DNA from 3 places in the Neobacillus pocheonensis genome. Region 3 is predicted to be linked to each of the others. Evidence: predicted binding sites of a transcription regulator. Region 3 holds the regulator's gene; each other region holds the start of a gene.
The links. Region 3 encodes CtsR, which represses protease genes until heat stress. Its sites were predicted from a motif close to ATGGTCAATAAAGGTCAAACA; they were not measured.

Region 1 (2,280 bases), on a different contig from region 3:
CATAATAACTGCCACTTCACCACTTTCAATGACTCGGGCACTTAATAAATATCTTGAAGAAGGAGAAAATAAATTTAACTCTCCAACAAAATCACCGTTAGAGCACATTCTTAATGTAAGTTCTCTTCCATCAGGAATAATTTTACTGATTTGCAGAATCCCGCTTTGAACGATATACATTTCATCTGCTGGTGAGCCTTCTTGAAATAAAAAAGTGCCTTTTTCTATTTTTCTAATATGATGAACTGTGTCAAGAAGATGTGACAACGGTACCGGCATTTCTTTTACTGCCTGCATATAAATAACCACCTTTAATGGTACGACATAAATCATAATTTTGAATTTATTAATGACAGTCAAGGCTGGATTTTACTAGATATTACTATCATTATATTGTTTATAAGTAATATTTAGCAATATATGTGGAATAAGTTCATATAATCGTCAAAAAGCCAAACAAAATTTGGTTATTTCTTAGGAAATATTGTCGAACAATGCTAAAAAATATGAAAGAAATTCCTTTAATGGACACACTAGAAAAGGAAATAATAATGAATGTGACGACAAGGAGGGAAAAGAATGGGACAAAATCATCAATTTAAATCAGGGAAAAAAGCCCCTAATAATGGAGTGTATATTGAAGTTGGTGAAACAGGTGACAATGTCGTAAACCCCAAAAAAATTAAGCTTAAAGCAGGCGATCCATTTCCTGAGACATCCAATCATAATCGTGTTTGGACGTATCAGCGAAAACCATAATTTTTAGAGATAAAGTCATCCAAGCAGGATGACTTTTTTGATATCCTAAATTTTACATTGATTCCTGGATTGATTTATAATAAAGGTAATAGGTCAAAAAAGGTCAAAAGGAAGTGAGGAAAATGGACTTAAGCCGAATGACAGAACGGTTGCAAACTGGTTTAATGGATGCTCAATCGAGAGCAGTAAAAAATAATCATCAAGAGATTGATGAATCTCATTTATTTTTATCATTAATGGATCAAGAAGATAGTCTCATCGAGGCTATATTTAGACGTATTGCACTACCACCAGAAAAAGTGAAAAAGAGCCTGTTAGATAATCTGGCAAAAAAACCGCAAGTTACTGGAAGTGGTGTAGAGCACGGAAAGCTTTATATTACAGCAAAACTTCAAAAACTGTTATCAAATGCTGAAGAATTTGCAGATAAGTTTTCTGACGAATATCTATCGATTGAACATATTCTCCTAGCTGCAGCCTATGCCAATCATTCAGAGATGAAACGGATTATTCAATCATTTGGTCATACACCTGAAGATATTTTAAAAGCAATAAAAGAAATTAGGGGGAATCAAAGAGTGACCTCACAAAATCCTGAAGCAGGATATGATGCTTTAAAAAAATATGGAAGGGATCTAGTAGCTGAAGTAAGAGCGGGTAAAGTGGATCCAGTCATTGGCAGAGACACAGAGATTCGGAATGTAATTCGGATCCTTTCAAGGAAGACAAAAAATAATCCCGTTTTAATCGGAGAACCTGGAGTGGGGAAAACAGCAATTGTTGAGGGACTGGCCCAGCGGATTGTCAGAAAGGATGTACCCGAAGGGCTAAAGGATAAAACCATATTCTCATTAGATATGAGCTCACTAATTGCAGGGGCAAAATTCAGAGGTGAATTCGAAGAAAGATTGAAAGCAGTTTTAAACGAAATCAAAAAAAGTGAAGGACAAATATTACTGTTTATCGATGAAATTCATACTATTGTCGGTGCAGGGAAAACAGAAGGTGCCATGGACGCAGGTAATATGTTAAAGCCCATGCTTGCTCGGGGCGAACTTCATTGTATTGGAGCGACTACACTGGATGAGCACCGGAAATATATCGAGAAGGATCCAGCATTGGAACGGAGATTTCAGCAGGTTCTTGTACAAGAACCAAATGTAGAAGATACCATTTCCATTTTACGTGGATTAAAGGAAAGATTTGAAGTACATCATGGGGTGAAAATCCACGATCATGCTTTAGTGGCAGCAACTACATTGTCTGATCGGTATATAACGGATCGATTCTTGCCTGATAAGGCCATTGATCTTGTCGATGAAGCGTGTGCCTTAATTCGCACTGAAATTGATTCGATGCCAACTGAATTAGATGAAGTGACCCGTCGCGTAATGCAGCTCGAGATTGAGGAGGCTGCCTTAAGAAAAGAACATGATGAAGCAAGTAAACACAGACTTGGGTCCCTTTTAAAAGAATTGGCAGATTTAAAGGATCAAGTAAACACAATGAAAGCTAAATGGC
Region 2 (2,280 bases), on a different contig from region 3:
TATTTTACATGAAAGTGGGGGTTTTGGGGTATGGAAATTGTTAATAGTGTTTTTCTAGGAAAAATTTAAACCCCCTGTTTTGGGTAAACAGGGGGCATTTTATTTTGTATATACTATTTAGATTCGTTTTGCACCAATATATCTTGGTTTCCAATAAACGTTGCTTATATTAGCTATGGATACACCCTTGGACGATGCAGATTGGATCATTTGTCCGTTTCCGATGTAAATGGCTACATGTGTAGGCTTGCTAGCTTTATTAGGTGCAAAAAACATTAAGTCTCCAACCTGTAACGAACTAACACGGGTACCTTTTGAGTAATACATGTCAGAAGCAGTTCGTGGTAATACTTTACCTGCTTGTCCGAACGAATATTTAACAAGACCTGAACAGTCAAAACCTTTTGGTGTTATCCCGCCATATCTATATGGAACGCCAAGATTGGATTTTGCCACTGAGATTGCTTTTGTATGATATGGTGCTGCCGCCGCCTTATCACTCGGGGATATAAACGCAAACAAAAATGTAGTAAGTAAAATTGTGAATGAAAGTACTCCGAATATTTTTTTTAACATTTAGTTAATCCCCCTGCCGATTCTTGTTACTTACAATATACAAAATGTGAGTAACAAGGACGTGACAGGTAAATTACAATTATATTACAAATTTCGACTTTTAATTAAAATATTAATAGAATTTTGTATAATTCCCTTTAAAAACATTAGAAAAATGCCATTTTACAAAAAAAATCGACACTTTTCATAAAAAAACAGTATCCCACGATTATTAATTCGCAGAAACACTGTTTTTTTCTTAGGCTCATTGACGCGCTCGGAGGGAATCGAACCCCCATTTTAAGAACCGGAATCTTACGTGCTATCCGTTGCACCACGAGCGCAAATATATTAGCGACTTACATATTATATGCTAGAATTCTCAACTTTGCAAGTAAAGAATGGGTTTAAAATGAACTAAACTGGATAAGATGAATTAGGGAAAGCTGTCGAACATTTTTAAAGTCAAACTGTTTGACCTTTATTGACCATCCAGTGTATGATAACTATACATAGTATTTTTACCTTTTCTAATCAAAGGAGGAAGAAACATGAATTTGATCCCTACAGTTATTGAACAAACGAACCGTGGCGAAAGAGCATATGACATTTATTCCCGTCTGTTAAAAGACCGGATTATCATGCTTGGCAGCGCCATCGATGATCATGTAGCAAACAGCATTGTTGCGCAATTATTATTCCTTGAAGCCGATAACCCAGAAAAAGATATATCCTTGTATATCAACAGCCCTGGCGGAAGTATCACAGCCGGTATGGCGATTTATGATACAATGCAGTTTATTAAGCCAAACGTACAAACAATTTGTATTGGTATGGCAGCATCCATGGGAGCATTCTTACTTGCTGCAGGGGAAAAAGGCAAGCGTTATGCGCTTCCGAACGCAGAAGTCATGATTCACCAACCACTTGGCGGCGCTCAAGGACAGGCAACGGAAATCGAGATTGCGGCTAAACGCATCCTCTTCCTTCGCGAAAAATTAAATGGTATTCTAGCGGAACGTACTGGACAGTCGCTTGAAGTAATCAGTAAGGATACTGACCGCGATAACTTCATGACAGCTGAACGTGCGAAAGAATATGGTCTAGTTGACCACATCATTACACGTAATTTACTTGATGAGAAAAATAAGAAGTAATTGTTTGAGCAATCGGCTTTATGGCCGGTTGCTTTTTTTGATTTCATTGCCACAGTGACCGCCGACCTCATTTTTGTCCTCTCACGGGCACTGTCAGCTCTCCACAGTGACCGCCGAATCCTTTTTTACATCTCACGGGCACTATCAGCTCTCTACAGTGACCGACAACTTCCTTTTTGACCTCTCACGGGCACTATCAGCTCTCCACAGTGACCGCCGAATCCTTTTTTTACATCTCACGGGCACTGCACTCTAAACCCAAAATAAAAAAGGGTTCGGCACTAGATAAAGAGCCTCCCCCTTATTATTATTGTTCCTTCAGAATAAAATCAGCCAACGCATGGATGGCGTTTTCTTCGTCATCGCCGTCAGCAATAATATTGATGACAACTCCTGAACCGACAGCCAGACTCATTAAGCCCATGATGCTTTTTGCATTTACTTTTTTACCGTCCTTCTCTAGAAAAATATCAGCAGAAAAACGGTTGGCTTCTTGTACAAAAAGGGCCGCTGGACGCGCTTGAAGACCTGATTTCAATTTTACTTCTACTTCTTTCACTAACATTTC
Region 3 (2,280 bases):
CTTCTCAGCGCCGATGGTAGTTGGGGCAGGCGCCCCTGTGAGAGTAGGACGTTGCCAGGCAGATGAAAGACAACCTTAAGTGGTTGTCTTTTTTTGATGATTTTTTGAAGTGTAAAGTAAACCGCCTGAAGTGTCCCATAGATCGCTTCTATGGGACAAAACACCAAGCCAAATCACCCGAAGTGTCTCATAGATCGCTTCTATGGGACAAAACACCAAGCCAAATCACCCGAAGTGTCTCATAGATCGCTTCTATGGGACAAAACACAAAGCCAAATCACCCGAAGTGTCTCATAGATCGCTTCTATGGGACAAAACATCAAGCTAAATCACCGGAAGTGTCCCATAGACCACTTCTATGAGACAATTCCCCAAACCAAGCCAAACCAAACCACAAACAGTCCCAAAGTCTGAGCATAATTCCATTTCCAATTTTGAAATCAATCCGGAAACACCCTTACGAACACAAACAAAATAAAAACATAAATAAATTCACACGTTTCCCAACCGCAGAATTTGGAGAAAATCATTAGTAGCGAATCGTTGCATCTACATAAAAAAATGAGTATAATTTATGTCAAATATAGTCAAAGTCAGAACCACCAAAAGGGGGTGGGAAGATGAGAAATATCTCCGATATTATTGAAAAATATTTGAAGCAGGTTTTAGAAATGAGTGACGAGGACCTCGTTGAAATCAAACGAAGCGAAATAGCTGACAAATTTCAATGTGTTCCTTCCCAAATCAATTATGTCATCAATACCCGCTTTACCATTGAAAGAGGATATATTGTGGAAAGCAAGCGGGGAGGCGGTGGATATATCCGGATTATGAAAGTCCAATCCCATGATTTGGCCCATCTTATTGATCACTTACTATCGCTGTTTCAAAATCGAATTAGTCAAACAAGCGCTGAAGATGTCATCCTGCGACTTGTCCAAGAGGAAATCATCACCACCAGGGAAGCGAAAATCATGTTAAGTGTTATCGACCGATCTGTTTTATACATTGATCTTCCACACCGGGATGAATTAAGGGCGAGAATGCTAAAAGCTATGTTAACATCTTTAAAATATAAATAAGCTAAAAAATCACGCTGCTGGAGAGGTGATAATATGATTTGCCAAGAATGTAACCAAAGACCTGCAGCACTTCATTTTACAAAAATCATTAATGGTGAAAAAACTGAAGTGCATCTTTGTGAGAAATGTGCTCAGGAAAAAGGTGAAATGTTTATTTTTAATGGAGAATCAGGTTTTGCATTTAATAATCTGTTAGCTGGCTTATTAAATATCGACCCTTCTTTTAAAAAGCCTAACCAAAGCCCGTTTCATCAAGAGGAAATCCTGCAATGTGATCACTGCTCCATGACATTTCCTCAATTTTTAAAGGTGGGCCGTTTTGGATGTGCACAATGCTATGAAACCTTTAAAGAACAGCTTAAACCTGTTTTGGGCCGCCTTCACAGTGGCAACTGGTCACATAACGGAAAAATTCCAAAACGAATTGGCGGCGGAATTTATCTTCGAAAGCAATTAGATGAACTGAAACACGCACTCAGAGAGTCCATCATCAATGAAGAGTTCGAGAAGGCTGCTGAGATACGTGATGAAATACGCAACTTAGAGAAACAATTAGCAGGCAGCCAAGAGGGAGGGGAATAACGACGTGTCACTCGAACGTTTTCTTAATCAAGCGGTCAGCTCCTGGATGAATGCAGAAGGACCTGATTCCGATATTGTCCTAAGTTCACGAATCCGCTTGGCCCGAAATTTTAATGAATATCGATTCCCTACTTTATTTTCACATGAGGAAGCGAAAAGGATCATTTTAGAAATAGAAGAGATTTTAAACAATTCGCGACTCCACAAATTTGACCAAATGGAATTGTTGAAAATTGACCAAATGCAGCCACTTCAGAAAAGAGTTTTAGTAGAAAAGCATTTAATCAGCCCTCATTTAGCGGAAGATTCACCATATGGTGCAGTTCTATTAACCGAAAATGAAGAAGTTAGTATTATGATTAATGAAGAGGATCATATCCGAATTCAATGCTTGTTCCCAGGCTTGCAATTATCTGAGGCTTTGGATGCTGCAAATGAAATTGATGATTGGCTTGAAAGTCATATCCAATATGCCTTTGATGAAAAACACGGCTATCTAACAAGCTGTCCTACCAATGTAGGAACAGGCCTCCGTGCTTCTGTAATGATGCATTTACCAGGGCTAATGTTGACGCAGCAGATTAACCGTATGATTCCTGCGATTCATCAATTAGGA

Region 1: a site for CtsR is predicted at 849-869, ahead of clpB (ATP-dependent chaperone ClpB). Genes of this name have one in related genera too.
Region 2: a site for CtsR is predicted at 1,027-1,047, ahead of clpP (ATP-dependent Clp endopeptidase proteolytic subunit ClpP). Genes of this name have one in related genera too.

Annotation. Positions count from the first base shown of each region.
Region 1 is NZ_JBCNAD010000038.1:13,736-16,015, forward strand. Features, by position in the region: gene ABES02_RS20300 (Crp/Fnr family transcriptional regulator) at 1-279, opposite strand, end outside; gene ABES02_RS20305 (YjzC family protein) at 580-759, shown strand; gene clpB (ATP-dependent chaperone ClpB) at 882-2,280, shown strand, end outside.
Region 2 is NZ_JBCNAD010000020.1:172,833-175,112, reverse strand. Features, by position in the region: gene ABES02_RS10950 (C40 family peptidase) at 118-576, opposite strand; tRNA gene ABES02_RS10945 (tRNA-Arg) at 828-899, opposite strand; gene clpP (ATP-dependent Clp endopeptidase proteolytic subunit ClpP) at 1,107-1,712, shown strand; gene ABES02_RS10935 (HPr family phosphocarrier protein) at 2,020-2,277, opposite strand.
Region 3 is NZ_JBCNAD010000026.1:55,047-57,326, reverse strand. Features, by position in the region: partial or broken rRNA gene rrf (5S ribosomal RNA) at 1-60, shown strand, start outside; gene ABES02_RS15440 (CtsR family transcriptional regulator) at 621-1,082, shown strand; gene ABES02_RS15435 (UvrB/UvrC motif-containing protein) at 1,116-1,664, shown strand; gene ABES02_RS15430 (protein arginine kinase) at 1,669-2,280, shown strand, end outside.